3 regions of the Streptomyces sp. NPDC057271 genome follow, and region 3 is predicted to be linked to each of the others. Evidence: riboswitches for the same ligand, from Rfam matches in the RefSeq annotation. Region 3 holds a riboswitch; each other region holds the start of a gene.

Region 1 (10,266 bases), on a different contig from region 3:
CGAGGAAGTCCGGCCCGCCGGCCGGCCGGAAGGCGTTCGTCCAGCCCGGGTACGCGTGTGTGGAGCCGAGGAACACCGGCACGAGGACCGGTGCGGCGAGCCCGATCCCGAGCAGCACGGTCGCCGTCCCCCGTACCACCACGCGGACGCGCAGCTCGCGCGCCGCCGCCAGCCGGACCAGGAGCACGAGCGCGGCCCCGATGGTCGCCATGTACGCGGTGTAGAAGTTGCCCACCCAGCAGAGTGCGACGACCAGCGGACCGAGCAGTGGCCGGCGGCCCTGCCGTGCCCACTCGCCGACCAGGACCAGCAGCGGGAAGGCGATGAGACCGTCGAGCCACATCGGGTTGTACGTGGCCTCGATGACCGACCAGCCGCACAGCCCGTACGACGCGCCCAGCACCGCCGCCGCCCACCAGGGGCCGGGCCGCAGCCGCAGCAGCGTCACGGTCGTGGCGGCCGAGGCGGCCGCCATCTTCAGGAGCGTGACGGCGTAGACCGCGAACTCGATCTCGTCGCGCGGGAAGAGCGCCACGAGGAGGGCGAACGGGCTGCCCAGGTAGGTCCCGAGGTCGGGCAGGAAGCTGGTGCCCCAGCCGGACTGCCAGTTGAGGAGCAGCCCGCCGTCCCCCCGCCCGTGCAGCAGGTCCCACAGGTGGGCGTGGTACGGGACGAACTGGTTGGCCAGGTCGTTGACGCTCCGGTGCTCCGGACCGAAGGGGAAGGTGCGGGCGACCGCGTCTCCCGCGCAGACGGCGAGGACGGTGAGGAGCGAGGCGAGGCCGGCGGACCGGCCCCCGGCCGGTCTGGTCTGAGCAGGCATGATGGTGTGAATATGCCATTACGGAACACGAAATGGTGATCGGGCCGGGCCAGTTCACCGAATGGTCGTCTGGCGGTCATGTTTCGAATCGGCCGGAGACATCCACGTGGGCTGTCGTGTCCTTCGTGCTGCTCTCGATCGTGGTCCCGTGTTTCAACGAAGAGGAGATCATCGGTCGCTTCCACGACCATGTGACCGCAGAATTCTCCGCTTTCGACGGAGAATTCGAGCTGGTCTACGTGGACGACGGAAGCCATGACCGGACTCTCCCTCTCCTGGAGGAGATCGCCGCCTCCGACCCCCGCGCCCGTTACGTCTCCTTCAGCCGGAACTTCGGCAAGGAGGCCGCGATGCTGGCCGGCCTCCAGCACGCGGAGGGCGACGCGGTCGTCATCATGGACGCCGACCTCCAGCATCCGCCGGAGCTCGTGCACCGCATGGTGGCCCTGCACCGCGAGGGGTACGACCAGGTCATCGCGCGGCGCACCCGCAAGGGCGACCGGGTCACCCGCACCATGACCGCGCGCCTCTACTACCGGGCGATCAACCGGCTGGTGGACGTCGAGCTGGTGGACGGCGTCGGCGACTTCCGGCTGCTCTCGCGCCGTACCGTCGACGCGATCCTCGGACTCACCGAGTACAACCGCTTCTCCAAGGGTCTTTTCGCCTGGGTCGGATTCCGCACCACGACATTCGAGTACGAGAATGCGGTGCGTGAGCAGGGCCGCTCGAAATGGACCTTCGGAAAGCTGCTCAACTACGGGCTCGACGGGCTGCTCTCCTTCAAAAACAAGCCGCTGCGGGCCGCCGTCTACCTGGGGATGATCCTGGTCTCGGTGGCGCTCGCGTACGCGGCCTGGATCGTCGGGGACGCGCTGGTGAACGGCGTGGACACCCCCGGATACGTCACGCTGCTCGTCATCGTCACGGCGCTCGCCGGCGTCCAGATGGTGATGCTCGGTCTCGTCGGCGAGTACGTCGGACGCATCTACTACGAGGTGAAGCGGCGGCCGCACTTCCTGGTGAAGGCCACGAACGCCGATCTTCCGCGGCCCGGGACCGACACCAGCCGAACCGTTCCGTCGTTGGTCGAGACAGTCACGACGAAGTAGTGGCCGCGAAGTAGTGGCCCCGGCTCCGGTGACTGCCTAACATCGATCACCGCAAGGTCGTTCTACGGACGCACGACCCACGCCGGGAGGCTCCTTTGCACCGCCGCACTGCGCTCTCCGTCTCCGCCGCGCTCCTCGCCGCGGCCCCGTTGCTCACCGCCTGCGGCGGTGAGGCCCACCCGGGGGCGGCGGCCGTCGTCGGCGGCGAACGGATCGAGGTGTCCAGCCTCCAGGCGCAGGTGGAGGACGTACGGGCCGCGCAGCAGGCATCACCGCAGGCGGAGCAGCTGATCGAGGCGACCGGCGATCTCAGCCGTGAGAAGCTCAATGTGATGATCTTCGACCGGGTGGTGGACCGGGTCGCCGAGGACAACGGCATCACGGCCTCGCGCGCCGAGATCCAGCAGGCCAGGGACGAGTTCACGCAGCAGAGCGGCGGCGCGGAGCAGCTCGCCGCGACGCTGCTCCAGCAGCAGGGCGTCGCCCCCGACCAGATCGACGGGGTCGTCCGCCGCACCGTCCTGATGAACAAGATCGCCGCCAAGCTGGGCGTCGAGAACACCCCCGAGGGCCAGAAGAAGCTCACGGAGGTCTTCACCGCCGCGTCCAAGGACCTCGGCATCGACGTGAACCCGCGCTTCGGCACGTGGGACGACGCCAAGATCCAGCTCGGCACCTTCTCGGCCCCCTGGCTGCGCCCGATCACCCAGGACCCGGCCACCGCCGAAGCGGGTGCGTAGTCCGTTCCCCCGGCCACGTAAGGTCGAAGGGTGAACGCTGAATCACCCCTCGACCCCGGGCGTGTCGTCCTGCTCACCACCAGCCACCGTGTCGCCCCCGGACTGCTGTCCTGGTCCGCGTGGCAGGCGCTGCACGGCGCGGACCGGGTGCTGTGCGCCGACGAGCACCACCCGCAGCTGCCGTACCTCCGGGAGGCCGGGGTCGCCGTCGAGCACGCCCGCCCTGCCGCGCAGGACCTCGTCGACGCGTGCGCCGGGGGACGGACCGTCGTCGTCCTGCCCTCCGGCGAGGGCGACCAGGCGCTCACCGACGGGCTCGCCCGGCTGGCCGGCTCGGGTCGCGTCGCGATGCCCGATCTGGAGCTGCTGCCCGGCTCGTACGACCTGCCCGGCGCCCGTCTCCTCGACCTGGTGCAGGTCATGGACCGGATCAGGCGCGAGTGCCCCTGGTCCTCGCGCCAGACCCACAAGGGGCTCGCCAAGTACGGCATCGAGGAGGCGTACGAACTCGTCGAGGCGATCGAGGAGGGCGACCGCGCCGAGCTGCGCGAGGAGCTCGGGGACGTCCTGCTCCAGGTCGTCTTCCACGCCCGGATCGCGGAGGAGGACGAGGAGGAGCCGTTCTCCGTGGACGATGTCGCCGGGACGATCGTGGAGAAGCTGATCCACCGCCACCCGCACGTCTTCGGCGACGCCAAGGCCGAGACGCCGGAGGAGGTCAAGGCGCACTGGCTGCGCACCAAGGCGATCGAGAAGCAGCGCGACTCGGTCACCGAAGGGGTGCCGCTCGGTCAGCCCGGCCTCGTGCTCGCCGCCAAGCTGGCGGGCCGGGTGCGGACGGCCGGCCTGGACGTGGAGCTGCCGAAGGGCGAGGGGATCGGCTACGAGCTGCTCGGCCTCGCGGCACGGGCCGAGGCGGCCGGAGTCGACCCGGAGGCAGCGCTGCGCGCCGCCGCCCGCGTCTACCGCGACACGATCCTCGCGGCGGAGAGCGCGACGAAGAAGGACTCCGGGACCACGGCGGACCCGACGGGGGCCTGATCAGGGGTGGTGCGGAGACCGGGCCGCCGGGTCGTGCCAGGGGACTTCCGGCGGGTCGATGAACCACTCCGCCGTGCCGGCCGGGCGGCCGCGTAAGCCGGCCACCGCCGGCAGGCGGTCGTGGTGGACACGGGCGGCGCCCAGGTGGTCCAGGACCGGGAGCGCCTCGGCGAGGAAGCCGGGCGGACCGGCCAGATACACGTCGTGCGCCCGCCAGTTGCCGCGGGTGTACAGCGCGTGGAGCAGGCGCTCGGTCGCCTGGTCGCGGGGGTGGCGGGGCGCGGAGGTGATGTACGTGACGCGCAGCCCGGGTATCCGTTCCCGCAGGCGCTCGGCGTCCTCCCTCCCGTACAGGTACTCCTTCGCGCGCGCGACGAGGAAGAGCCGGGCCTCGACGCCCCGCGGCCCTTCCGCCACCTCTTCGAGGAGCGCCTTGACGGGAGCCCAGCCGGTCCCGGCGGCGATGTAGCTGCGCGGGTCGCCCGGGGCGGTCCGCGCGGTCAGCGCGCCGCCGGGCGCGCTCAGCCGCAGCGACTCGCCCTCCCGCGTCTCGTCGACGAGCGCCGTGCTCATCGCACCGCCCGGGATGCGGCTGACGTGCAGGTCCACCGTCCCGTCCGGGCGAACGGCGTTGGCCAGGGAATACGTGCGCCACACCCGGGGGACCCGCAGCGAGCTGACGCCGACGTACTGTCCGGGCAGGTGGGCGAAGGGCGTACGCGGCTTGAGGGTCAGGACCGCCAGGTCCTCGCCGAGCCGCTGGTGGCGGACGACGACGGCGTCCCACCAGGCCGGCTGCCCGTCCGCCGCGGCCTCGTCCGCGCCCCGCATCATGAGTTCGGCGACGTACCCGTACGCCTCGGTCCACGCCTTCTCGGCCTCGATGGTCCACGCGGCCCCGGCGGCGTGCGCGAACGCGGCGCCGAGGCTGGACCCGACGGCGGCGTAGAGCGCGGGCGTGGCCATGAACTTGCGGTGGTCGCGTCCCAGATGGGCGAGGTACGCCGGCAGCTCGGGGTCCTCCAGGCGGGTCACGACATGGGTGAGCGCGGCGAAGAGCCGGTCGCGCTGGGCCCGCATGTCCTCGGGGAAGAGCTCGCGGACGCCCGGGTTGTGCCAGAAGAGATGGGAGTAGAAGAAGGTGACGGCGTGTTCGGCCCGCCTCTCGACGACCGCGAACGTACTTCGTAGCAACTGGGCATCCACGCGAGAGAATCTAGGCCACGCGTCTTCACAGGACGATCACATCCTGGACGATCGCGGGCCCGGAGGCCGGTGTGGCGGTGACCTTGTACCGTCTCAGGGGTGAGCACGACCCCCGCCGACCAGCCCGCCGAGCCCCCGGCCCGGACCCCCGCTCCCGAGCTCTTCACCTGGGAGTTCGCGACCGATCCGTACCCCGCCTACGCCTGGCTGCGCGAGCACGCGCCCGTGCACCGGGCGAAACTGCCCAGCGGGGTCGAGGCCTGGCTGGTGACGCGGTACGCCGACGCCCGGCAGGCCCTCGCCGACCAGCGGTTGTCGAAGAACCCGGCGCACCACGACGAGCCCGCGCACGCCAAGGGGAAGACGGGGATCCCGGGGGAGCGCAAGGCCGAGCTGATGACACATCTGCTCAACATCGACCCACCCGACCACACCCGGCTGCGCCGGCTGGTCTCCAAGGCGTTCACCCCGCGCCGGGTCGCCGAGTTCGCTCCCCGGGTCCAGGAGCTCACGGACCGGCTGATCGACGCCTTCGCGGCGAAGGGCGAGGCCGACCTCATCCACGAGTTCGCCTTCCCGCTGCCCATCTACGCGATCTGCGACCTGCTCGGCGTGCCGCCCGAGGACCAGGACGACTTCCGGGACTGGGCCGGGATGATGATCCGGCACGGCGGAGGGCCGCGCGGCGGGGTGGCGCGGTCGGTCAAGAAGATGCGCGGGTATCTGGCGGAGCTGATCCACCGCAAGCGGCTCGACCCCGGCGACGACCTGATCTCCGGGCTCATCAAGGCCTCCGACCACGGCGAGCACCTCACCGAGAACGAGGCCGCCGCGATGGCCTTCATCCTGCTCTTCGCCGGCTTCGAGACGACGGTCAACCTGGTGGGCAACGGGGTCTACGCCCTGCTGCGCGACCCCGGTCAGCGCGAGCGCCTCCAGGCCTCGCTCGCGGCGGGGGAGAGGGGACTCCTGGAGACCGGAGTCGAGGAGCTCCTGCGCTACGACGGGCCGGTGGAGCTGGCGACCTGGAGGTACGCCATGGAGCCGCTGACGATCGGCGGACAGGAGATCCCGGCGGGCGACCCGGTCCTCGTCGTGCTCGCCGCCGCCGACCGCGACCCGGCGCGCTTCGAGGAGCCGGACACGCTCGATCTGTCCCGGCGCGACAACCAGCACCTCGGCTACGGGCACGGCATCCACTACTGCATCGGCGCCCCGCTCGCCCGACTCGAAGGGCAGATCGCGCTCGCGACGCTGCTGACTCGCCTGCCGGATCTGCGACTTGCCGTGGATCCGGCCGATCTGCGGTGGCGCGGAGGGCTCATCATGCGCGGATTGCGCACGCTTCCGGTCGAGTTCTCCCCTTTGGGTTACTGACGGACCGTCAATACTGTGACTTTCGCGTGATCTCCGCTGCATCGACTTGTTACTGACGTTCGAATGCGGCTACGTTCACCGTCACCTCAGCAGTCACGCGAAAGGCCCTCCGCATGCGCTCCGGGAACGGACGACACCGCAGACCCCGCCAGGCCCCCGCCATCGTTGTCGCCGCAGGCGTGACGGGATCGGCTCTGGCGCTTCCCCTCCTCGGTGCGGGCTCGGCGTCCGCCGCCGACGCCGCCACCTGGGACCGGGTCGCCGAGTGCGAGTCGGGCGGCCTGTGGAGCGCCCACTTCGGCAACGGGCTCTACGGCGGGCTCCAGTTCACCCAGGAGAGCTGGGAGCGGCACGGCGGCCTCGACTACGCGACCAGTGCGGACCTCGCCAGCCGCGCCCAGCAGATCGTGGTGGCGGAGAAGGCGTTCGCCGCGGGTGACACGCAGTGGGCCACCTGCGCCCCGATCGCCGGGCTGACGAAGGACGGCGCGAAGCCGGACGTCGACCCGGGTCCGGCCGTGAAGCCGGCGGAGCCCACGGGTCCCCTTCCGGAGTCGAACCGGACCGCGGGCCTGCCGGCCGGCTCTGGGACGACGTCGCCGGAGGCCGGCACCTCCGAGAGCGCCACGCCGGATTACGGGACGGAGGAAGGGGGCGGCGAGTCGTCCACCGCGCCCGAGGCGTCCACCGCGCCCGAGGCGTCCGCCACGCCCGAGACGTCCACCACCCCCACCGCGCCGACCACGCCGACGACCCCGGGCACGGGGAAGCACCGCGGTGACGCGGCTCCGGAAGAATCGGTCAATCCGGGCGAGAGTGGCGAAAAGGGCCGCCATGCCCTGCCGACTGACACCCCGGCACCCGACGCGGGTGCCGAGGCGGACCCGGTGGAGCAGGGCGGTGAGGGCGACCAAGGCAACAAGGACGCTTCGGGCAGTCTGGACAACACGACCGCCCAGGACATCTCCGGCGCCATCGGTGAATACACCGTCAAGCCGGGCGACAACCTCTCCGTGATCGCCCAGCAGAACGAACTCCCGGGCGGCTGGGGCGCCCTCTATGACGCCAACCGCTCCACGGTGGGTGCCGATCCGGACCTGATCGTCCCTGGCCAGAGCCTTGACCTCGGCCTCGGTTCGACCGCGGAACAGGGGTAGTTCGGGGTTGTATGTCCGGTTCTGCGCCAGTGAGACATGGGTCTCTTTGTCTCAACTGGCGCGTCCCGTCCGCAAACTCTGCTTCCGTCACCTCTCACCTGCGTAAACACCCTTCGTCCCGTGACGGGTAGGGGTGATATGTCCGACCTGGGCCTCTTTGAACTTCCCCCGGGTCTGTGTCTACGGTCAGGACCGCTCGCCACCGCGGGCCCCGTCGACCGAAACGCCGAATCCTGCCGTCGGCCGATGGGAACAGTCGTCGCGTCAGCGCCGTAGGCAGGAGCGGGGGACCCAAGGTAAGTGCCGACCCCGGCCGTTGAGACAGACGGCCGACGGACCGGCTTGGGGTGAAGCCGCGCGCAAGGTCGCGCGGCCGGGCAACTCACATGGCCCGAACCCGACAGCTCACCTCGCAGGCGTCGGTGAGGAGAAGTCCCATGCTGTTTTCCGTCAAGGGCAAACACCGTCGTCCCTCCAGGGCCGCCCGCGCCGTCGCCCTCGCCGGTGTCGCCGGTGTCGCCGTCGCCGCCCCGCTGATGACCGCCGGGTCCGCCTCGGCCGCCACGGCCTCCGAGTGGGACACCGTCGCCCAGTGCGAGTCCGGTGGCAACTGGTCCATCAACACCGGCAACGGCTACTACGGCGGCCTGCAGTTCTCCGCCTCCACCTGGGCCGCCTACGGTGGCACCGCCTACGCCGCGACCGCCGACCAGGCCTCGAAGTCGCAGCAGATCACCATCGCCGAGAAGGTCCTCGCCGGTCAGGGCAAGGGTGCCTGGCCGAGCTGCGGCGTCGGCCTCTCCAGCGCCGCCTACACCGGTGGCGCCGCCGAGAGCACTCCGGCCAAGCCGGCCGCCCCGAAGCAGGAGCGCCAGGCCGAGCAGCCGACGACCCGCAGCGAGACCCGGACCGCCCCGAAGAAGGCCGAGTCCAAGAAGACCGTCACCACCCCGACCGGCAAGAAGGTCGAGAAGGGTGACGGCGAGTACAAGGTCGTCGCCGGCGACACGCTGAGCACCATCGCCGCCGCCCACGACGTCGAGGGCGGCTGGGCGAAGCTCTTCGAGCTCAACAAGGACGTCGTCGAGGACGCCGACCTGATCTACCCGGGCCAGCAGCTTCACCTGAAGTGAGCCCCGCGGCTCGCGTGAGTCCGGCGGCTCACGCGGGTCCGGCGGCTCACGCGGGTCCGACGACCCTCCCGCGGTGACCACCCCGGTGCGGAGCGGTTTCCCCCGTGCGCTCCGGACCGGGGTTCCGTGTTCCGGGGAGCCCGGGGCGGGGCCCGGGGCGGCCCCACGGGGTTACTGGCGAGTAGTTCTGGGGGGCTTTGGCCGTAGATGCGTGCCCTTGGGTCCTTTTTCGTCCCAGGGGGCGGGCGCCCGGCGGGCGGGAGCCCCGGAGCCGGTTAGGCTCTTGTCGCAAGGCCAAAGCGACCCTGCACCGCAAGCGTCAAATCTAGCGTCCCATCCCAGAAGGAGATGCTCGTGCCGTCCATCGACGTCGTCGTAGCCCGGGAAATCCTGGACTCCCGAGGCAACCCCACGGTCGAGGTCGAGGTCGGCCTCGACGACGGCAGCACCGGCCGTGCTGCCGTTCCGTCCGGTGCCTCCACCGGTGCGTTCGAGGCCATTGAGCTCCGTGACGGAGACAAGAACCGCTACCAGGGCAAGGGCGTCGAGAAGGCCGTCCTCGCCGTGATCGAGCAGATCGGCCCGGAGCTCGTCGGCTACGACGCCACCGAGCAGCGCCTCATCGACCAGGCCATGTTCGACCTGGACGCCACGGACAACAAGGCCTCCCTCGGCGCCAACGCCATCCTCGGCGTCTCCCTCGCCGTCGCGCACGCCGCGTCCGAGGCCTCCGACCTCCCGCTCTTCCGCTACCTCGGCGGCCCGAACGCGCACCTGCTGCCCGTTCCGATGATGAACATCCTGAACGGCGGCTCGCACGCCGACTCCAACGTGGACATCCAGGAGTTCATGATCGCGCCGATCGGCGCGGAGTCCTTCTCCGAGGCCCTGCGCTGGGGCACCGAGGTCTACCACACCCTCAAGTCCGTCCTGAAGACCAAGGGCCTGTCCACCGGCCTCGGCGACGAGGGCGGCTTCGCCCCCAACCTGGACTCCAACCGCGAGGCGCTCGACCTCATCCTGGAGGCCATCAAGCAGGCCGGCTACGTCCCGGGCAAGGACATCGCGCTGGCGCTCGACGTCGCCGCGTCCGAGTTCTACAAGGACGGCTCGTACGAGTTCGAGGGCAAGTCCCGCTCGGCCGCCGAGATGACCGACTACTACGAGGAGCTCGTCTCCGCGTACCCGCTGGTCTCCATCGAGGACCCGCTGTTCGAGGACGACTGGGCCGGCTGGAAGGTCCTCACCGACAAGCTGGGCACCAAGGTCCAGATCGTCGGTGACGACCTCTTCGTCACCAACCCGGAGCGCCTGGCCCGCGGCATCGAGGACGGCGCCGCCAACGCGCTGCTCGTCAAGGTCAACCAGATCGGTTCGCTGACCGAGACCCTGGACGCCGTCGAGATGGCCCAGCGCAACGGCTTCAAGTGCATGATGTCCCACCGCTCCGGCGAGACCGAGGACGTCACCATCGCCGACCTCGCCGTCGCCACCAACTGCGGCCAGATCAAGACCGGCGCCCCGGCCCGCTCCGAGCGCGTCGCCAAGTACAACCAGCTCCTGCGCATCGAGGAGATCCTCGACGACGCGGCCGTCTACGCCGGTCGCAGCGCCTTCCCGCGCTTCAAGGGCTGATCCCCGAGAACCCTCGGTTACGTACGTCCCCGCACCCGGTCC
Region 2 (10,266 bases), on a different contig from region 3:
TGGCGGCCCAGCTCGCCGACGCCTCCGGCGCCCGGATCCTGTACGGCTCCGAGGTCACCGCCGTCGACCGGCGGCCCTGGGGCGTCGCCGTCCGCACGGCGGCCGGGACGGTCGTGCGCGGCCGGGTCCTGGTGAACTGCGCGGGGCTGCACTGCGACCGGGTGGCGCTGCTCGCCGGCGACGAGCCGGGCATGCGGATCGTGCCCTTCCGGGGCGAGTACTACGAGCTGGCGGACCCCTCGCTGATCCGCGGCCTGGTCTATCCGGTCCCCGATCCTGCCTTCCCCTTCCTCGGGGTGCATCTGACCCGCGGTGTCGACGGCGGTGTGCACGTGGGGCCCAACGCGGTGCCGGCGCTCGCCCGGGAGGGATACGACTGGTCGGTCGTACGGCCCGGTGACCTGGCGGGGACGCTGGCGTGGCCGGGGTCGTGGCAGATCGCGCGGGACCACTGGCGGTACGGAGCGGGTGAGCTGCGCAGGTCGCTGTCGAAGCGGGCCTTCACGGAGGCGGTGCGCCGGCTGCTCCCTTCGGTGGAGGAAACGGATCTGCACCGGGCTCCGGCGGGGGTGCGGGCGCAGGCGGTGCTGCGGGACGGGACGCTGGTGGACGACTTCCTGATCCGCGAGGCGCCGCGGACGGTCCACGTCCTGAACGCGCCGTCGCCCGCGGCGACGGCGTCCCTGCCGATCGGCCGCGAGGTGGCCCGCCGGGCCCTGGCCCTGCTGTAGCCCGCACGGGCGGGCCGGACGGGCGGGCCGGATGCGTGGGCCGGACGTGCGGGCCGGACGGTCACGGGGCCCGCACCCCCGGGCCAGACGCGTGGGCCGGACGCGTCGCCCGCACGGGCGGGCCGGGCGGTCACCCGGGGGCCGCCTGCCGAGCGCCGGGACGCCTCGTCCCGGAGGAACGGGGGGGGCCGCACGGGGGCCACGTAGAATTGGGCGCATTGTGTCTGAGACCCGTGAAACCCCCGCCACCCGTACCGAGCCCGTCGTCGCCCGGCGGGGCAGCCGGATGTTCGCCGCCGGGGAAGGGCCCCTGCCCGATCCCGCCGGGTCCCACCACGAACGGCGGATCCGCAGCTTCCAGCCCCGCCGCAGCCGCGTCACCGCCGGTCAGGCCGAGGCGATGCTCAAGCGCTGGCCCGACTGGGGTCTCGACATCGACGGCAAGCGGATCCTGGACCTGAACGACATGTTCGGCGGCCTCCCCGTCGTCCTGGAGATCGGCTTCGGCATGGGCGAGGCGACGGCGAAGATGGCGGCCGCCGACCCCGGAACCGGCATCCTCGCCGTGGACGTCCACACCCCCGGCCAGGGCAACCTCCTCGGTCTCGCCGACCGGGGCGGCATGGAGAACGTCCGGGTCGCCAACGGCGACGCGATCATCCTGCTCCGCGAGATGCTCGCCGCCGACGCCCTCGACGGCTGCCGTGTCTACTTCCCGGACCCGTGGCCCAAGAAGCGCCACCACAAGCGGCGGCTGATCCAGCCCGAGTTCCTCACGCTGCTCGCGACGCGGATGAGGCCCGGCGCGGTCCTGCACTGCGCGACGGACTGGGAGGAGTACGCCGAGCAGATGCTCGAGGTGCTCTCCGCCCACCCCGACTTCGAGAACACCCAGCCGGACGGCGGCTACGCGCCCCGTCCGGCCTTCCGCCCGCTCACCCGCTTCGAGGGGCAGGGCCTGGACAAGGGCCATGTCGTGCACGACCTGCTTTTCCACAGGACGTAACGGCGCTCCACAAGACGGAGCGGCACTTTTCCACAGGAAGCGGCCGAAGACGGAGAACCCCGTCGCGAGTGTCGGTCCCGCTGGTTAGGGTCGCTGACGTGTCGAACCGCGTCCCCGTCCCCACACGGGACACCGAAGAGCCGGACTTCCCGGCCGTCCCGGACCGCGCCCAGTGGCGCTACAGGCCTCGTCGCGCCTTCTGGCGCAGCAGGGTGGTCCGGGCGGTCGCCGTGATCACCGTGCTCGCGCTCTGCGCCCTGGTGATCCTGGCCATCGTGCGGGAGCAGACCGGGACGGAGGGCTTCCTCGTCGGGCTCGCGCTGGCCGTCCTGCCCGTTCCGCTGCTGCTGGCCGCGTTCCGCTGGCTGGACCGGGTGGAGCCGGGCCCCTGGCGCAACCTGATCTTCGCCTTCGTCTGGGGTGCCTTCGCCGCGACGCTCGTCGCGATCCTCGCCAACTCCTTCGCGGTCCGCTGGATCGCGACCGCCACGGCCGACCCCGCCTCCGCCGAGTCCCTCGGCGCCACGGTCGTCGCGCCGGTCGTCGAGGAGAGCGCCAAGGCGGCGGCGATCCTGCTGATCTTCCTCTTCCGCAGACGGCACTTCACCGGCCTCGTCGACGGCGTGGTGGTCGCCGGCTTCACCGCCACCGGCTTCGCCTTCACCGAGAACATCCTCTATCTCGGCAACGCCTTCGGCGAGGACCAGGACATCGGCTCCGGCGGCCTCGGCGCCACGACCGCGGGCACGTTCTTCGTACGGGTCGTGATGTCGCCGTTCGCGCATCCGCTCTTCACCGTCTTCACCGGCCTCGGCTTCGCCTTCGCCGCCCTCGCCACCTCCCGGAGCAGGTTCCTGCGGCTGCGCCGGATCCTGCTGCCGCTCGCGGGGCTGGTCCTCGCCATGGGCATGCACGCCCTGTGGAACGGCTCGGCGACGCTCCTCGGGCCGCTGGGCTTCATCCTGGTCTACGGCATGTTCATGGTGCCCACGCTCGGCCTGCTCACCTGGCTCGCGATATGGAGCAGGCAGCGCGAGCTGCGCACGATATCCGGGCAGCTCCCTGCCTACGCGGCGGCCGGGTGGCTCTCGCCCGCCGAACCGCTCGCGCTCTCCTCGATGCGGGCCCGCTCCGTGGCCCGTGACTTCGCCCGCCGGACGTACGGCAAGCCGGCCGCGGCGGCGGTCGGGGAGTACGAGGCGTTCGCGACGACCCTCGCGTTCCTGCGTCATCGCGCCCAGCGCGGCGCGGCCGGGCCGGAGTTCAGCGCGCGCGAGCAGGAGCTGCTCCACCACCTCTGGCAGCGCAAGGCGGTCGCCTCTCCCGCCCTGACCTACGCGGCGCGGGCGACGGGCCGGGTGTGGGCGCCGCCGCAGTACCTCGACTACAGCGGCTACAACCCGTACCGGAGCTAAGGCGGAGCCGGCGCAGATCGGGCCGGGCCCGGGGCGTTCCGGCAGCCCTGACGTCGGGGGGAGTCGCCAGGACCGCCGAAGCCGTGGGGAGGCCCGGGGTCAGACCGAGATGCCCTTGCCCGCCAGCCAGGCCGCCGGGTCGACACCCGCGCCGCCCGGGGTGTGGACCTCCAGGTGCAGGTGCGGGCCGGTCACGTTGCCGGTCGCGCCGACGCGGCCGATGGTTTCGCCGGTGCCCACGGTCTGGCCGACGCTCGCCGTCATCGAGGACAGGTGCGCGTACCAGACCTCCGTACCGTCCTCCAGCTCCAGGACGATGCGGTAGCCGTACGAGCCGGACCAGCCCGCCGACGTGATCGTGCCGCCGTGCACCGCCTTGACCGGGGTGCCGGTGGGCGCCGCGAAGTCGAGGCCGGTGTGGTAGCCGGAGGACCACATGGAGCCGGACTGGCCGTACGTCGAGGTGAGGGTGTACGAGGACGTGGGCAGCGCGTAGCTCGCGGCGAGCTTCGCCAGGCGCTCCGCCTCGGCCTTCGCCGCGGCGGCCTCCTCGGCCTTCCGCCTCTCCTCGGCCGCGGCCTTCTCCGCCGCTTCCGCCTTCGCCGCCGCCTCGGCCGCGGCCTGATCCGCCGCCGCCTTCTCCGCCGCGGCCTTCTTGTCGGCGTCTGCGGAGGCCTGCTGCTGCTCGGCCTGCTGCATGATGCGGGCGCGCAGCGCCTCACCGGCGTCCGCCGCCGAGGCGGCGGGGGAGCCCGCGGTCTTCTCGGCGCTGTCCGCCGGAAGGGCGAGAGTGGCCGTGAGCGGCTGCGGGTTGTTCGTCCCGGAGTCCGCCTGGTCCTCACCCGAGATGAGCTCGCCGACACCGGGCAGCTCGGAGGCGTCCGGCAGGTTGAGGTCGGGAAGGGATATCGAGACCGGGGGCTTGTCCTTGGCGGTCGCCATGCCGCCCGCGCCGACGGCCGCGATGACACCGACGCCGAGGACGGTGGAGGAGCGGGCGAAGCCGGAGCGCTGCTTCACGACACGGTGACGGCCGCCCGAACGGGCCTGCTGGCGGAGGGAGTCCTCGGTGGGGTTCCACTCCCCCCACGTGGTCGCGTCGTCGTCCGTCCCGGCGGCGCCCGGGGCGCCGAACGCGTCGAACCCGTCAGAGAGACCCTCGGGAGCAGGGGTGTTGGACGCCACGGAGGCGTACTCCTTTCCTTCCTTCTCGCCTACCGGGTTAGCTGACGGGTTCGGAGCAGGAAGGTCTCCTACGGGCGGTGTCGCACGGATGCGACGGTGTCCGATTCACCCCAAGTGGTGGTTCCCCGGTTCCCTTTCAGGATTCGGCGCGTGCGCACGGCGCCGTCTCTGGCGACGACTGGGACGACCGCGCTGCGTTATCGAACGTTAATAGACACGAGGGCCGGATTCCAAGCTGTTGCCGTTGATCATTAGCGAGATTGAGCTGCTACAGCCCGATTTGATCCCGCTTCAGTACGGACCATTGACGGGACCCCGGAACTGACGGTTCGTCAATTGTTATCTCAGCGGTACCTCGTCACTACGGATGGTCACGGAACCACGGGCATCGTCCTGCGCCGCTCCGGCTGCCCCGCCGCGGGCCGGCTCACCGCGAGCAGCGCCATGTCGTCCGTGGAGCCTCCGCCCGTGTACCGGCGGACGTCGTCGACCAGCGCGTCGAGCAGTTCGTCCGGCCCCGGGAAGATCCGTCCGGCGAGCCGCTCGGCCGGATCGTAGAAGGCCCCCGAGGCATCGCGCGCCTCGGAGAGCCCGTCGGTGTAGAGAAGCAGCGTGGCACCCGGCGGGTAGGGGGCCTCGTCGGCCCGGTCCGGCCAGGCGCCCAGCTCGCCCATGCCCAGCGGCAGCGCGGGCTCGGTCGGTTCGAGGTAGGTCAGGCCGCCGTCCGCGTACAGCAGCAGCGGCTCGGGATGGCCGCGGTTCACCATCCGTACGCGCCCGTTCCCGCGCGGGATCTCGGCCAGGACGGCGGTGGTGAACCCCTCGAAGGCGTCGAGGCTGGACCGGCGCCTGCCCTCCCGCGCCAGCGCCCGCTCCAGTCGCTGGGCGACTCCCTCCAGGGTGGCCTCCTGCTCGGCCGCCTCCCGGAACGCCCCGATCACGACGGCGACCGCCTCGACGGCGTCGAGGCCCTTGCCCCGGACGTCGCCGACCACGAGCCGTACCCCGAACGGCGTGTCCTGGACGGCGAACAGGTCGCCGCCGATGAACGCGTCCGCCTGCGCCGCCTCGTACCGGGCCGCGACCTGGAGCCCGCCGATCCGGTCGGCGGGCGTCGGCAGGACGGCCTTCTGCGCGGTCTCCGCGATCACCCGCGCCGAGGCGAGCCGCTCGCCGCTGCGCAGCACGACCCGGTTCACCAGCAGGGCGAGGGCGGAGACGGTGACGACGGTCAGCGTCTCCGTGAGGGAGGGGACTTCGCCGACGGTGCCGTTGTAGAGGTGCAGCCCGACTCCGGCGAGGACCGCGGCGATGCCCGTGAGCAGCGTCGTGAGCATGGAGAAGAACGGGGCGGCGAGGAGCGGCGCGGCCGAGAAGATCGGGGCGGCCGTGTAGGCGGGCGGGGTGGAGAGGTCGAAGACGACACCGCCGAGGATCAGCAGCGGGGGCAGGGCGCGGAGGAACCGGCGAGTCCGCTCGGCCCGCCGACGCCCGTTCCCGTTCCCGGGCCCATTCACTGGCCCGTTCCCGTTCCCGGGCCCATTCCCGTTCCCTGACCCCTTCGCGGTTCCGTTCCCGGTCCCGAGCCCGTGTCCGTTCCCGGTCCCTGTCCCTGTCCCTTTTCCGTTGGTCCCGTTCCCCTGCCCCTGCCCCACCTGTGGTCTCCTGCCCGGTCCGTGCACGGCGACGGACGGTACCGCGCCCTCCCCAGGGTGCCGGGCGCCGCGCCGTGCGGCGACCTCCGCTCGGCCAAGTGGGTTACCTCAACTCCCCACCCGCGCGCCCGCGCTCAGCCGCCCGCCCCGCCCGAGCGCCCCCACCGCGCCCGCGCACGCCAGCCCGACCGCGCACAGCACCAGCCACGGCGTCGCCGACCACCCGGTCAGGTCGAGCAGCGCGCCCGTCCCCAGGTTCCCGAGCGTGATCCCGATCCCGCAGACGGTGTTGTAGAGCCCGTAGTGCGTGGCCACCCACCGTCCCCCCGAGAGCGCGACGACCGTGTCCATCTCGTACGGGTACAGCACCGCGTTCGCCACCGCGAGGACCGCCGCGCACAGCAGCAGGCCCCCGATCCCGGGTACCGCGGGCGGCAGCAGGAACGCGGCGCCCATCAGCACCAGGCCGAGGACCAGACACCGCTCGCGGCTCAGCCGCCGCCCGCACCAGGCCGTGATCCGCAGCTGGCCGGCGAGCGCCACGAGCGCGGAGACGACGAAGAGCGCGGTCGTCGCCGCCGTGCCGTCCGCCGCGAGCGGCAGCGCCAGATAGACCTGGAAGGACAGGACGTACGAGCCGGTCATCGCGAGCGAGAAGAGCCAGAAGGTCCGGTTGGTCAGCACCGTACGGAACTGGCCCCGTTCCCCGGCCGCCACCGCCCCCTCGCCGGCCCCCGCCTGCGCCGCTTCCCTCCCCCGTACCGGCAGGTGCCGCAGCTGCACCAGCGTCAGTACGGCGAACAGCACCGCCGCCACCACGCACGTCAGCCGGAACGACAGCCCTGTCAGCGCCACGCCCACCAGCGGCCCGAGCAGGATGCCCGCCTGGTAGTACGTGTTGAAGAGCGCGAAGGCCTCCACGCGCCGCTCCCCCGCCTCCGCCGCGAGGTAGGCACGCACGGCCGGGTTGAACAGCGCCCCCGCCAGGCCCGTCGCCACCGAGGCGGCGATCAGCACCGGAAGGGACTGGGCGAACGCGAGCGCCCCGAACCCCGCCGTCCGCAGCGCACAGCCCGCGACGATCAGCGGCTTGAAGCCGAGCCGGTCGGCGAGGGCCCCGCCGACCAGGAACATGCCCTGCTGGGAGAGGTTCCGTACGCCGAGGACGAGTCCCACGGCCCAGGCCGCCATCCCCAGCCCGTCCGAGAGATGGGCGGCGAGGTACGGCATCAGCATGTAGAAGCCGAGGTTGATGGTCAGCTGGTTGAGGAAGAGCAGCCGTACCGCCGGCTCGAAGGTGCGGCTCCGCCGCCAGATCCCGCCCTTGGCGGGAGCCGAGACCTGGGCGCTCATCGGGCCCGCTCCAGGACCCGGCGGGTCCAGCCGTCGACCCGGGCAGCGCCCTCGTACACCGCCGGCTCCTCGCGCGCCGGGGCGTCGAGCAGTCCGTGCGCCGCGCAGTACTCGTCGCTGAAGACCGTGTCGAAGTACCGCTGCGGCCCGTCCGGGAAGACGGCCGCGATCCGTGTGCCCCGCGGCCGGGTGCGGGCCAGCCACCCGGCGACGAGCGCGACCGCGCCCACGCTCCAGCCGCCCGTGGCGAACTGGCGCGAGGCCAGGCGCCGGGCGGCCCGGACCGCGTCCGCCGGGCCGACCCAGTGGATCTCGTCGAAGGCGGCGTGGTCGACGTTGCCGGGGTGGATGGAGGAGCCGAGCCCGCGCATCAGCCGCTCGCCCGCCGGGAGGCCGAAGACGGTGGAGTGGACGCTGTCGACGCCGACCAGCTCCAGGGCGGGGCTGGACGTGGCCCTCAGCGCGCGGGAGATCCCGGCGGAGTGCCCGCCGGTACCCACCGCGCAGACCAGGACGTCGATCCGGTCGAGCTGCGCGGAGAGCTCGGCCGCGAGTCCGCCGTACGCCTCGGGGTTGTCGGGGTTGCCGTACTGGTCGGGCCACCACGCCCCGTCGAGGCCGGCCAGCAGGTCCGTCACCCGGTCCATCCGCGCCTGCTGCCAGCCGCCGCGCGGACTCGGCTCCGGCACGACGTGGACCGTGGCGCCGTGGGCGACGAGCATCCGCTCGACGATCGGTTCGAGACCGGGATCGGTGACGACGTGGACGGGATGGCCGTGGAGCACGCCGGCCAGCGCGAGCCCGAGGCCGAGCGTGCCGGAGGACGACTCGACGACGGGCGCGCCGGGCCGCAGCTCTCCGCGGCGGCGGGCCTGTCCGACCATGTGGAGGGCGGCGCGGTCCTTGATGCCGCCGAAGTTGAAGCCTTCGAGCTTGGCCCAGTAGCCGTCGTCCATCCACAGCACGGGCGTGTTGCCGACGGTCTGCGCGGCGACGGAGAGGGAGGCGCCAGGCAGCGGTGTGCCGGGCCGGGGCATGCCGGGCAGCGGTGTGCCGGACAGCAGATCGGTCATCAGAAGTACGTCCTCGAAGTGGTACGCCGGAAGGGGGCCAGGTCGTGTCGAACGACCGGCTCAGTTCCGGTTCACTCCGAGGACGATCAGCAGCCGGCCCGGCCCGGGGCCGGGACCCGCCCGGTCGCGGGCGCGGTGCCCGTGCGGATCGGCGGGGAAGGCCTCGTCGGCTGCGAGGAGTACGGCTCCGCCCGCGTCGGGCGCCGCGGGCTGCGGCACCGTCTGGGCGGGCAGATGGACGTCGAAGGACCCCCTCTCCCCGGACCGTCCGCAGCCGTGCGGCAGTGCGTCGGCGGGGGCGGGGGCGGCCGCGGTCGCCGTCGCGACGGAGCTGGTCGGCAGGTGATGGCCGTGCGAGCCGTGGCAGACGCTCATGAGCAGGGCGAGAAGAGCGAACAGGACGAGGACGGCGGGCGCCCGCCGTCGTACGTCGATCACTGTCTCGTCACGCATGGTGCGCGTGACGTTACGATGCGGCAGCGCGCGGCCGCAAAGAGGCGTGCCCGCTTTCGGACACCGTTTACTTCGGGCGGTCCGCCCTTAGAGGTTGCGCTCCGCGTAGACCGTCATCGCGTCACGGACGAGGAGGACGGTGCCCTCGCCGTGCTTGTCGTAGTTCCCGCCGAAGCGCGGATCGTCGACGTACATCTGGCCGAGGCCGATCACGTACTCCTTCGTCGGCGTCGTGGTGATCGACAGCCATGCGACGTGGCGCCGCGCGATCGCCTGGACCTCGTCGCTGTCGGCGGCGAGGCCGTCCCGGGCCGCCTTCCCGAAGTCACGGGCGATGCCGGCCTGCTCGTCCCTGAACGCCCGCTTCTCCGCGGCGCCGAGCGAGCGCCACCAGCGGTCGCCCTTCTCGTACGCGTCGCGGCCCCAGCGCTCGGTGACCTCCTCCTCGTACCGCGTGTGATCGAATCCGTCGAACACTTCTTCCGCCATGAGTTCTTCTCCGTTCTCCGTCTTGTGGAGAGTGGTCCGCACCGCCTCGATCTGCCGCCCGATCCGATCCCGCTCCTGTTCGAGAAGCAGCAGATGGGTGCGGAGGGCGGCGGGCGCATCCCGCTGTCCCTCCAGGACCTCGGCGATCGCGGGCAGGGAGAGCCCGAGCTCGCGCAGCAGCAGGATGCGCTGCAGCCGCACGAGCGCCGCCTGGTCGTAGTACCGGTAACCGTTGGCGCCGATCCGGCTCGGCTCCAGCAGTCCGCGCTCTCCGTAGTGCCGGAGAGTGCGGCTGGTGGTGCCGGCCTTCTTGGCGATCTCCTGGATCGACCACTCCATGGGGGAGACGCTAGATCTTGACGTTACGTAAAGGTCAAGGGCGGCTCGCGCGTCGCCCGGAGACGACGAAGGCCCGGATCCAGTGACTGGACCCGGGCCTTCGTTGCTACTGAGTAGCGGGGACAGGATTTGAACCTGCGACCTCTGGGTTATGAGCCCAGCGAGCTACCGAGCTGCTCCACCCCGCGTCGGTGAATATGACCTTACGGCATGGTGCGCCGATCCCCTAATCGCTTTTCCCGGCAGCCTTCCCGGCGGCGGTCTCAGCAGCCGCATTCCTCGGCGTCGACCGGGGCGGTCAGCGGGTCCGCGTCCTTCTTCCCGGGGCCCTCCCACGTCTCGTACGGGAAGCCCTCGCGGACCCAGTACTCGAAACCGCCGAGCATCTCCTTCACCTGGTAGCCCAGCTGCGCCAGGGCGAGCGCGGCGCGCGTGGCGCCGTTGCAGCCGGGACCCCAGCAGTACGTGACCACCGGGACGGACCGGTCGAGCAGCTGCTCGGCCTGCTCGGGGACGAGCGCGGTCGGCAGGTGGACTGCGCCGGGGACGTGGCCCTGGTCCCAGGAG
Region 3 (10,266 bases):
CGGCGGCCGGGCTGCGCCGGGCGTTCGTGAAGCTCGCCCACGGCTCGTCCGCCTCCGGGGTCCTGGCCGTTGAGACCAACGGCGCCGGCCGGGTCCAGGCCACCACCTCCGTGGAACGCGGCCCCGAGGGCCACCTCTTCAACTCCCTCCGGGTGCGCCGCTACACGACGGAGCGCGAGGTGGCCGCGATCGTCGACGCGCTCGCACCCGACGGGCTGCACATCGAGCGCTGGCTGCCGAAGGCGGCGCAGGGAGGCCGGGTGGCCGATCTTCGGGTGGTGGTGATCGACGGGCGCGCCACGCACGCGGTCGTTCGGACCAGCCGCTCCCCGATGACCAACCTTCATCTCGGCGGCACCCGGGGCGATCTGGGCGCCGTGCGCGCGGCGGTCTCGGCCGCGGGCGGCCGGTGGCCGGACGCGCTCGGGGTGTGCGAGGCCGCCGCCGACGCGTTCCCCGGTATGCGGTGTGTCGGCGTCGATCTGCTGCCGGCCGTCGGCTGGCGGCGCTTCGCCGTCGGCGAGGTCAACGCCTTCGGCGATCTCCTCCCCGGACTCGCCGGCCTGCCGGGCAGCGGCGCGGAGGGCCTGGACACCTACGCCGCCCAGGTCGCCGCGCTCCTCCGCGGAAGGCCCGCCCGAACGTCGTCCCGAACGCCCCCCGGCACAGACGACACCACCCGCACCACACGCCCGACAAGCATCACCCGCACCACAGGCACCACAGGATCGAGCGCCACGTGAACCAGCAGCACGCACCCGACATGAACGAGATCGTGGGCAGCCACGATCTCCTCCTGGTCACGCTCGACACCCTCCGGTACGACGTGGCCGCCGAGCTGGCGGCCGCCGGCCGCATCCCCAACCTGGCCCGGCACCTCCCCGGCGGACGCTGGGAGCGACGGCATGCCCCCGGCAGCTTCACGTACGCCTCCCACCAGGCGATCTTCGCGGGCTTCCTGCCGACCCCGGCCTCCCAGGGCCCGCACCCCCGCCTCTTCGCGGCGCGGTTCGCGGGCAGTGAGAGCACCGCCGAGGGCACGTTCGTCCACGACACTCCGGACCTGGTCACCGGCCTGGCCGAGGAGGGCTACCGCACGGTGTGCGTCGGCGGCGTCGGCTTCTTCAACGGGCGGGGCCCGCTCGGCTCCGTGCTGCCCGGCCTCTTCCAGGAGAGCCACTGGGAGCCCGGCTTCGGGGTCACCTCCCCGACCTCCTTCGCGTCCCAGGTGACCAGAGCCGAGGAGGTCGTCGCCGGGCTCCTGCCCGAGCAGCGCCTCTTCCTCTTCGTCAACGTCTCCGCGCTGCACCAGCCCAACTGGTTCCATCTCCCCGGCGCGACACGGGAGTCCGGGGACACCCGCGCCTCGCACGCGGCTGCGCTGGAGTACGTCGACCGGCACATCGGCCGGCTCCTCACGGCCATGAGCAGCCGCCGCCCCTGCTTCGCGATCGTCTGCTCGGACCACGGCACCGCGTACGGGGAGGACGGCTTCTCCGGCCACCGGCTCGGCCACGAGGTCGTCTGGACCGTGCCGTACGCCCACTTCGTCGTGGACGGCCCGGAGCCGGAGGAGGTGGCATGACCGCGGCGACCGAGACCTCCGGGGCATTCGAAGCCCCGCGCCCGTACGAGAGTTACGTCTACGCCTACCCGCACAAGACGGCGTACCGGCCACTCCCCGACCCCGCGCCCTCGCTCGCCGCGCTCTGGCGGGACGAGCCCAAGGACGCGCTCTCCCTCTACGCCCACATCCCCTTCTGCGAGGTCCGCTGCGGCTTCTGCAACCTCTTCACCCGGATCGGCGCCCCGGACGAGCTGACGACCCGCTATCTCGACGCTCTCGACCGCCAGGCGACCGCCGTCCGCGAGGCGCTCGGCGACAGCGAGCCGGTCCGGTTCGCCACGGCCGCCTTCGGCGGCGGCACACCGACGTTCCTCACCGCCGACGAGCTGGAGCGGCTCTGCGACATCGCCGAGAAGCGGATGGGGGCCGACCTGCGCGCCGTCCCCCTCTCCGTCGAGACCTCCCCGTCGACGGCGACCTCCGACCGGCTCGCCGTCCTGGCCGAGAGGGGAGCCACCCGGATCAGCATCGGTGTACAGAGCTTCGTGGAGGCCGAGGCGCGCGCCGCCGTGCGGCCCCAGCGCCGCGCCGATGTCGAGGCCTCGCTCGCCCGCATCCGGGACACCGCCGTCCCCGTCCTCAACATCGATCTGATCTATGGCATCGACGGCCAGACCGTGGCGTCCTGGACCCGCTCCCTCGACGCGGCGCTGGCCTGGGCGCCCGAGGAGCTCTACCTCTATCCCCTCTATGTGCGTCCCCTCACCGGCCTCGGCCGGCTCTCGCCGAACGCCGACCAGGAGTGGGACGAGCAGCGGCTGCGGCTCTACCGCCACGGCCGGGACCATCTGCTCGCCCGGGGCTACGCACAGGTGTCGATGCGGATGTTCCGGCGCACCGACGCCCCGCCGCAGGGTGCCGACGACTACGCCTGCCAGACGGACGGGATGATCGGTCTGGGCTGCGGGGCCCGTTCGTACACCTCCTCGTTGCACCACTCCTTCGACTACGCGGTCGACATGAGGGAGATCCGCTCGATCGTGGACGCCTACACCGGGACGGAGGACTTCACACGGGCGCGGGTGGGCCGGTGGGTCGACGCGGACGAGGCGCGCCGCCGCCATCTGCTCCAGTCGCTCCTCCAGGCCCGGGGCATGGCCACGGCCGGCTACGAGGAGCGGTTCGGCACCTCGCCGTTCGCCGACTTCCCCGCCGAGCTGCGCCGGTTCGGGGCGCTCGGCTGGCTGGACGCGGCGGCCCCCGCCGGTCTGCTGCGGCTCTCTCCCGAGGGGCTCGCCCACTCGGACGCGCTCGGACCGGCGCTGTTCTCCCCTGCCGTGCGGGCGGCGATGGCCGCCTACGAGCCGAGGTAGGAGGCTATCGCCATGGACCTGACAATCCTCTACCGGGGGCCGCTCTCCTCCTGCGACTACGACTGTCCCTACTGCCCCTTCGCCAAACGGCGCGACAGCCGCGAGCAGCTCCGCGCCGACCGGGTGGCCCTGGAGCGGTTCTCGGCCTGGGCCGCCGCGCAGACCGGCGACCGGCTGAGGATCCTCTTCACCCCGTGGGGCGAGGGGCTGGTCCGGTCCTGGTACCGGCGGACGCTCGTCGAGCTGTCGCACCTCCCGCACATCGAGCGGGTGGCGATCCAGACCAATCTGAGCTGCCGTACCGAATGGCTGGCGGAGGCCGACCCCGGCACGCTCGCTCTCTGGTGCACGTACCACCCCGGTCAGACACCGTACGACCGCTTCCTCGCCAAGTGCCGCGAGCTGACCGCCCGGGGTACGCGTTTCAGCGTCGGGATCGTCGGTCTGCCCGAGCACCGGGAGCACGCCCGGCGGCTGCGGGACGATCTCCCGCCCGAGGTCTATCTCTGGGTGAACGCGGCCGAGGGGCACGCCTACACCGACGAGGAGGCCGGGGCCTGGACGGCCCTCGACCCCCTCTTCCCGTACAGCCGCCGGCCGCACCCCTCAGCCGGTCTCCCCTGCCGGACCGGTGAGTCGGTGATCTCGGTGGACGGTGACGGGACGGTACGCCGCTGCCACTTCGTCAAGGCCGAGCTGGGCAATCTGTACGACGGCTCGTACCGCGCCGCCCTGCGCCCGCGCGCCTGCCCGCTCTCCGTCTGCGACTGCCACATCGGCTACGTCCATCTGGAGACGCTGCCGTTGTACGACGTGTTCGCCGGCGGTGTCCTGGAGCGGATACCGGCCCCCGCCGTACTCAGAGGGGCATGAGGTCTCCGAGCGGCATGAGGTCCGGGCGCTTGGCCGCCACGTGGTCGCCCGAGCTCTCGCCCCGCAGCCGCCGGCCGATCCACGGCACGAGGTACTCCCTGGCCCAGTTGATGTCGTCGCGGCGCACCTCGAGCGTGCCGCGCGGCGGGAGCGGCGGCCAGGACTGGTCCGGGTCGGCCGGTACGTCCATGCCGAGGACCTGGGCGGCGCGCAGTGCGACGCGGGTGTGGCCCTCCGGCGACAGGTGCAGCCGGTCTTCGTCCCAGGCCCGCCTGTCCTGCACCGACCTGAGCGACCAGAGGTCGAGGACCGGGCAGTCGTAGCGGTCGGCGATGGACCGGACGTGGGCCGTGTACGTGGCGATCTTGCCCCGCAGATGCTTCAGGACGGGGACGTCGCGGGTGTCGAAGCCGGTCGTCACCATCACGGTGCCGACGGCGGACGTCAGGTCGGCGACGGCGCGCTCGAAGCGCTCGGCGACGTCGTCGGGGTCGGTACCGGGGCGGATGATGTCGTTTCCGCCCGCGCAGAAGGTCACCAGGTCGGGGGCGAGTTCCCTCGCCCTGGGGACCTGCTCCTCCACGATCTGGTCCAGGAGTCGGCCGCGTACGGCCAGGTTGGCGTAACGGAATGCGTCGTGCTCCGGCAGTCGGTCGGCGAGGAGCACCGCGAAGCGGTCCGCCCAGCCGACGTACTTCCCGTCGGGCCCGGGGTCTCCCACGCCCTCGGTGAAGCTGTCACCGATCGCCGCGTACGACCCGAATACGTGCGTGTCTCTTGCTCTCGAATCGTCTGCCACGGGACCACATCTTTCCCTTATGGGTGTGACCTACGCGACCGTAAGGAGGGGTTGACGCCGGGTGAGATACGCCACCGGTCAAGATTCCACCAAGCCGGAATACACGTGGGGGCCCGGCACTGGGAAGTTCCGGGCCCCCACGGATACTGACGATACGTCAGATGCTGACGCCGTGCGAGCGCAGGTAAGCCAGGGGGTCGATGTCCGAGCCGTAGCTCGGGGCGGTGCGGATCTCGAAGTGCAGGTGCGGACCGGTGGAGTTGCCGGTCGAGCCGGAGAGACCGATCTCCTGGCCGCCGGCGACGGTCTGGCCGGCGGAGACACCCAGCGAGGAGAGGTGGGCGTACTGCGAGAACGTGCCGTCGGCGTGCTGGATGACGACCTCGTTGCCGTACGAGCCGCTGTAGCCCGCGGAGTGGACGGTGCCCGCGCCGACGGCCTTGACCGAGGTGCCGGAGGCGGCGATGAAGTCGACACCGGTGTGGTAGCCGGAGGACCACATGGCGCCGGAGGCGCGGTACGGGGTGGAGACGCCGCCGCCGACGGGGGCGACCCAGCCGGAGGAGGGGGCCTGCGCGGGGGCGGACGCCGCGGCGGCGGTGCCGGCCGTGTCACGCTCGGCGGAGCGGGAGGCGCGCGTGTCGGAGGCGGACTTCTCCACCTTGGGAGCTGCCTTGGGAGCGGCCTTGGGAGCTGCCTTGGGGGCTGCCTTCGGAGCGGCCTTGGGGGCCGCCTTGCCGGTCGACTTGGCGCCGAGGGTGAGCTTCATGCCGGGAAGGATCAGCGACGGGTTCTCGCCGACGACCTGGCGGTTGTCCGCGTAGAGCTTCTTCCAGCCACCCGCGAGGTGGTGCTCGGCGGCGATCTTCGACAGGTAGTCGCCAGGGACGACGGAGTACGTCTTCGGCTTGGCGGTCTTCTCGGCGGCCGGAGCCTTGGCGGGGGTCGCGGCGACGGAGGCGACGGCCTGGTGGGACGTCACGGACGGGGCGGCCTTGTCGGCGGCGTGGGCTCCGGTCGCACCTAGCAGGGGCAGGGCGACGACGGCGCCACCCGTACCGGCGGCGACGAGTCCACGCGTGAGCGGGCTGGCCTTGGGACGGCGGTGCTTACCCTTTGCGGGCATGGCGAATTCCTCTCCGTCGCCTGCGAGGTGAGCTGTCGGGTTCGAACTGGAGATGTCCGGCCGCGTTTCACGCGGCTTCACCCCGAGCCGTCCGGAACGACCGGAACGGCGTACTACCTGGGTCCCCCGCTCCTGCCGTACGTGGGTGGGTGCGGATTCCGGGCGGTGGCAGGATTCGGCGGGTCCGACCGGATTGAGCGTGACGCTAGACGAGCGGGTCGAGGCGAACAAGCCGCCTCTTTTCGTTCGCAATCACGGGCGGGATATTCGCGCCGAATTCCGGTCACCCTCCGTGGAGGGCGGAACCTCGATTTCCTTTTCCGGTACGGGGATTGCGTAAGACGATCAGGCACGGTCCGTCACTTCTATGACGCTGCTCACGCAGCGAATCCCATCTCCCCTGCAACCAGGGCGCGTTATACCTAAGGGCCCAATTCGGACAGAACACCCATTCCCATACCCCGGGGCTAGGCGGAGGCTCGACCACCCGGGATGATTGGCACAGGGATCGATCAGCAGTCGATCCCGATCCGCCAACCTTCAGGAGCACTCGTGACGCAGCAGCTGCCGCAGGTCCCGTCGACCGAACCCGAGCTCACCGGGGTGCGCAACTTCAGGGACGTGGGCGGACTGCCGACCGTGGACGGCGGCTCGGTGCGATTCGGCCGCCTTTTCCGCAGTGGCCACCTTGCGCACGCCACCGAGGAGGACGCGGCGTTCCTCTCCACCCTCGGGCTGCACACGATCTTCGACTTCCGCAATGCGGCCGACCGCAGGATCGAGGGCCCGGACGTCGAACTGCCCGGCGTGCGGAACGTGAACATACCGCTCAACGACCCGGCCGACGGCAAGGAGTTCTGGAAGCTGGTCAGGACCGGCGAGCTGGAGCAGCTCCGCGGCATCCTCGGCGACGGCAAGGCGGCAGCACGAATGTCCGATTCGTACCGGAAGATGATCGTCGAGCGGACGGCGGAGCACAGCGGCATCCTGCACGCGCTGGCCGAGGACAGCGTCCCGGCGCTGATGCACTGCGCGGCCGGCAAGGACCGCGCCGGCCTGTCCATCGCCATCTCCCTGCTCGCCGTGGGCGTGGAGCACGAGGCGATCGAGGTCGACTACGTGAAGTCGAACGACCCGCACCGCCGCTACAAGGTGCAGCGCAGCTCCACCTCCGCGGACGCCATGTCGCCCGAGGTGATGGAGCTGCTCAGCCCGCTCTTCGACGCGCGGGTCGAGTATCTGCGGGCCGCGTTCGAGACGATGACGCAGACCTGGGGGACGGTCGAGGGCTACCTCACGCACGGTCTGAAGCTCGCCCCGGAGACGCGGGCGCGGCTGCGTGAGCGGCTCGTCGTCGAGGTGTGACCCGCCCCCCGGCCGCTACTGGTTCTGCCCTCCCAGCATGAAGAGCAGATAGAGGAAGCCGGCGAAGAGGTGTCCGGCCACCAGATAGGCGAAGAGCCGGAGCGCCAGCCCCTTGGGGAACTTGCCGGCCTCGCGCTCCTCGCCGGTGACCGGCGCGGACTTCTCGGACATATCGGCCCCTTTCGAAGGGCTCAGCGCAGATGCGGGGCTCCGTCGCCGAGGCACAGCTCGGCGGCGGGGCTCTGCATGAGCGTGTGGACGAAGAGCAGCTCGGCCCCGCCGCGGCCGACGGCGCCGATGCGGTGCGGGGTGAGCGAGCCGAAGTGGGCGCTGTCCCCGGGATCCAGGACGTGCACGGCGTCGCCGAGCGCGAGACGCACCTGCCCGTCGAGGACGTGGAGCCACTCCTCGCCGGGGTGGACGCGCACGATGTCGGCCTTGGTGGCGTACGGGACGTGGACGCGGAGCGCCTGCAGGGCGCGACCCGGCCCGCCGGCCTGGCGGTAGGTCCACCCGTCGGCCTCGACGGGCTCGGACCGCCCCGCCCGGACGATCGGATCACGCTCGGCCGGAACCTCGCCCAGGAGCTCGGAGATCGTCGTACCGTAGATGCGGGCGAGTGCCAGCAGCATCGGGAGCGAGGGCTGCCGATGGCCCGTTTCGAGCCGGGAGAGATGGGCCGGGGAGAGCCCGGCCCTCTGGGCGGCGACCTCCAGGGTCAGACCGCGGCGTCTGCGCAGGGCTCGGAGCTGTGGCGCGACGTGCGGTGCGTCCGGCAGGGCGTCGGGCGCGTCCGGTGCGGCGGGGTCCGCGGACTGCTCCGCGTGGAGGTGTGCCATGCCTCCATTCCGCCAGGAACTTTCCTCTGAGGCAAGTTTCTTGCCTCAGAGGCAAAAGCCTGTGCCACCCGGCGTCAGCGTTGCGCGACCGCCTGCTTGACCAGCGTCTTTCCGAAGTCCCACATCAGCCCGCCGCTTCCGTGCGCGTCGTCCATCACGGCCGTGAACGCGGTCACGAAGCGGTCCACGTCCGCCTCGTCGATGATCAGCGGCGGAATGAGCTTGATCACCTCCAGACGGTCCCCCGACACCTGGGTGAGGATCCGGTGGCGCTGGAGCAGCGGCACGACGACCATCTGGGCGAAGAGACCCTTCCGAGCGGCCTGCAGCATCGTCCACCGGCTGCGCAGGCCCAGCGAGGAGGGCCGCCCGAACTCGATCCCGATCATCAGGCCCCGCCCGCGGATCTCGTGCAGCAGCTCGTAGCGGGGCACGAGCTCCTTCAGGCGTCCGGAGAGCAGCTCGCCGATCCGGCGCGCGTGCGCCACCGTCCCCTCGTTCTCCATGACCGAGAGCACGGCGAGCCCGGCGGCCATGGCCTGCGCGTTCGACCCGAAGCTGGCGGAGTGGACGAGGACGCGGTCCATGGACGAGTAGACCTTCTTGAAGATCCAGTCCCTGCCGAGCGTCGCGCCGACCGGCACGTACCCGCCGGAGAGCGCCTTGGCGACGCAGAGCAGATCCGGTTCGACCCCGTCCTCGTGCTGGTACGCGTAGAAGTCCCCGGTCCTGCCGAGTCCGGTCTGCACCTCGTCGGCGATCAGCACGGCCCCGTGCCGGTGCAGCAGCTCCTGCGCGGCGCGCAGGAAGCCGGGCGGGGCCTCGTGCACCCCCTTGCCCTGGATGGGCTCGACGACGAACCCGGCGACGTCGCCCTTGCGCAGCTCGCGCTCCAGGGCGTCCAGGTCGCCCAGCCCGATCGCGGTGTCGGGCAGCAGCGGGGCGAACCCGTCCCGGAAGCCGCTCTCGCCGTTGACCGAGAGGGACCCGGTGGTCAGGCCGTGGAAGGCGTGGGAGCAGTAGACGATCCTGGGCTTCCCGGTGGCGTACCGGGCGAACTTCAGCGCGGTCTCCACGGCCTCCGTACCGCTGTTGCCGAAGAAGACCCGGTCGAGGTGCGGGCTGTGGGCGAGCAGCTTCTCGGCGAGCAGCCCGGGCAGCGGCTGGCAGTCGAAGCGGGTGAGGTCGGCGAGCGAGGCGTCCAGGACGTCGTGGAGTGCCTTGCGGACGACGGGATGGTGCCGGCCCAGGCCCATGACGCCGAAGCCCGCCAGCATGTCGAGGTGGTCGCCGCCCTCGGCGTCCCAGAAGTGGGCGCCCTCGGCCCGGACGTAGACCTTGTCGAAGCCGATGGTGTGCAGCATGCGCGGGAGCTGGTGGTTGAGGTACCGGGTGTGCAGCTCGTAGCGCTCCGCCCCGCGTTCGGCGAGCAGTGCCGAGAGGTCGAACTCCTTGCTCATCGCCCCTTCTTCCGGGTCAGTGCGGCGCTGATCCGTCCGGCGATCTCCACCGGGGTCAGGCCGAGGTCGGCGAGCACCTCGCCGCGCTTGGCGTGTCCGAGGAACTGCTCGGGGATCCCGAAGGTCCGCAGCGGGACGTCGACGCCGGCGTCACGCAGGGCCTGGCCGACGGCGGCCCCGACGCCGCCGGTGCGGATGCCGTCCTCCACGACGGCGACCAGCCGGTGCCGCTCGGCGAGCGGGGCGAGCGCCTCGTCGACCGGTTTGACCCAGCGCGGGTCGACGACGGTGCATCGGATGCCGCGTCCGGCGAGCAGATCGGCGGCCTGGAGGCAGGCGTCGGCCATGACGCCGACGGAGACGAGGAGCACGTCCGCGTCCGGCCGCGCCGGCTCCAGGAGGACGTCCGTCCCGCCGATCCGCCGCACGGCCGGGACCGGCTCCCCCACCGTCTCCTTGGGGAAGCGCAGCACGGTCGGGGCGTCGTCGACGTCGACGGCCTCGCGCAGCTGGGCGCGCAGTTCCTCGGCGTCGCGCGGGGCGGCGATCCGGAGGCCCGGCACGACCTGGAGGACGGAGAGGTCCCACATGCCGTTGTGCGAGGCGCCGTCGGTTCCGGTGACGCCGGCCCGGTCCAGGACGAAGGTGACCCCGCACCGGTGCAGTGCGACGTCCATGAGCAGCTGGTCCAAGGCGCGGTTGAGGAAGGTCGCGTACACCGCCACGACGGGGTGGAGTCCACCGGCGGCCAGGCCCGCGGCCGAGACGACGGCGTGCTGCTCGGCGATGCCGACGTCCCAGACCCGGTCGGGGAACCGCTCGGCGAACTTCGTCAGGCCGACGGGGTACAGCATGGCCGCGGTG

The links. A riboswitch is a leader RNA that binds a small molecule or an ion and turns the genes downstream of it on or off. The one in region 3 is predicted to bind cyclic di-AMP.
Region 1: it holds a riboswitch for cyclic di-AMP, as region 3 does, so the genes downstream of both, ACFUJR_RS17960 (transglycosylase family protein) here and ACFUJR_RS31520 (peptidoglycan DD-metalloendopeptidase family protein) in region 3, are expected to answer to the same signal.
Region 2: it holds a riboswitch for cyclic di-AMP, as region 3 does, so the genes downstream of both, ACFUJR_RS35240 (M23 family metallopeptidase) here and ACFUJR_RS31520 (peptidoglycan DD-metalloendopeptidase family protein) in region 3, are expected to answer to the same signal.

Annotation. Positions count from the first base shown of each region.
Region 1 covers NZ_JBHUYJ010000034.1:48,205-58,470, forward strand. The annotation lists gene ACFUJR_RS17925 (YfhO family protein) at 1-823, opposite strand, end outside; gene ACFUJR_RS17930 (glycosyltransferase family 2 protein) at 949-1,935, shown strand; gene ACFUJR_RS17935 (SurA N-terminal domain-containing protein) at 2,031-2,675, shown strand; gene ACFUJR_RS17940 (nucleoside triphosphate pyrophosphohydrolase) at 2,706-3,716, shown strand; gene ACFUJR_RS17945 (globin domain-containing protein) at 3,717-4,922, opposite strand; gene ACFUJR_RS17950 (cytochrome P450) at 5,022-6,299, shown strand; gene ACFUJR_RS17955 (transglycosylase family protein) at 6,479-7,456, shown strand; cyclic di-AMP (ydaO/yuaA leader) riboswitch at 7,671-7,890, shown strand; gene ACFUJR_RS17960 (transglycosylase family protein) at 7,894-8,589, shown strand; gene eno (phosphopyruvate hydratase) at 8,938-10,224, shown strand.
Region 2 covers NZ_JBHUYJ010000131.1:7,256-17,521, forward strand. The annotation lists gene lhgO (L-2-hydroxyglutarate oxidase) at 1-731, shown strand, start outside; gene trmB (tRNA (guanosine(46)-N7)-methyltransferase TrmB) at 1,018-1,737, shown strand; gene ACFUJR_RS35235 (PrsW family intramembrane metalloprotease) at 1,836-3,152, shown strand; gene ACFUJR_RS35240 (M23 family metallopeptidase) at 3,252-4,337, opposite strand; cyclic di-AMP (ydaO/yuaA leader) riboswitch at 4,349-4,496, opposite strand; gene ACFUJR_RS35245 (PP2C family protein-serine/threonine phosphatase) at 4,709-5,854, opposite strand; gene ACFUJR_RS35250 (MFS transporter) at 6,101-7,345, opposite strand; gene ACFUJR_RS35255 (PLP-dependent cysteine synthase family protein) at 7,342-8,382, opposite strand; gene ACFUJR_RS35260 (hypothetical protein) at 8,479-8,871, opposite strand; gene ACFUJR_RS35265 (MerR family transcriptional regulator) at 8,959-9,699, opposite strand; tRNA gene ACFUJR_RS35270 (tRNA-Met) at 9,814-9,887, opposite strand; gene ACFUJR_RS35275 (rhodanese-like domain-containing protein) at 9,963-10,266, opposite strand, start outside.
Region 3 covers NZ_JBHUYJ010000099.1:74-10,339, forward strand. The annotation lists partial or broken gene ACFUJR_RS31495 (STM4014 family protein) at 1-743, shown strand, start outside; gene ACFUJR_RS31500 (STM4013/SEN3800 family hydrolase) at 764-1,585, shown strand; gene ACFUJR_RS31505 (STM4012 family radical SAM protein) at 1,582-2,940, shown strand; gene ACFUJR_RS31510 (STM4011 family radical SAM protein) at 2,953-3,813, shown strand; gene ACFUJR_RS31515 (SGNH/GDSL hydrolase family protein) at 3,800-4,612, opposite strand; gene ACFUJR_RS31520 (peptidoglycan DD-metalloendopeptidase family protein) at 4,770-5,738, opposite strand; cyclic di-AMP (ydaO/yuaA leader) riboswitch at 5,743-5,929, opposite strand; gene ACFUJR_RS31525 (tyrosine-protein phosphatase) at 6,291-7,103, shown strand; gene ACFUJR_RS31530 (DUF6126 family protein) at 7,119-7,274, opposite strand; gene ACFUJR_RS31535 (helix-turn-helix domain-containing protein) at 7,295-7,942, opposite strand; gene ACFUJR_RS31540 (aspartate aminotransferase family protein) at 8,017-9,402, opposite strand; gene dxs (1-deoxy-D-xylulose-5-phosphate synthase) at 9,399-10,266, opposite strand, start outside.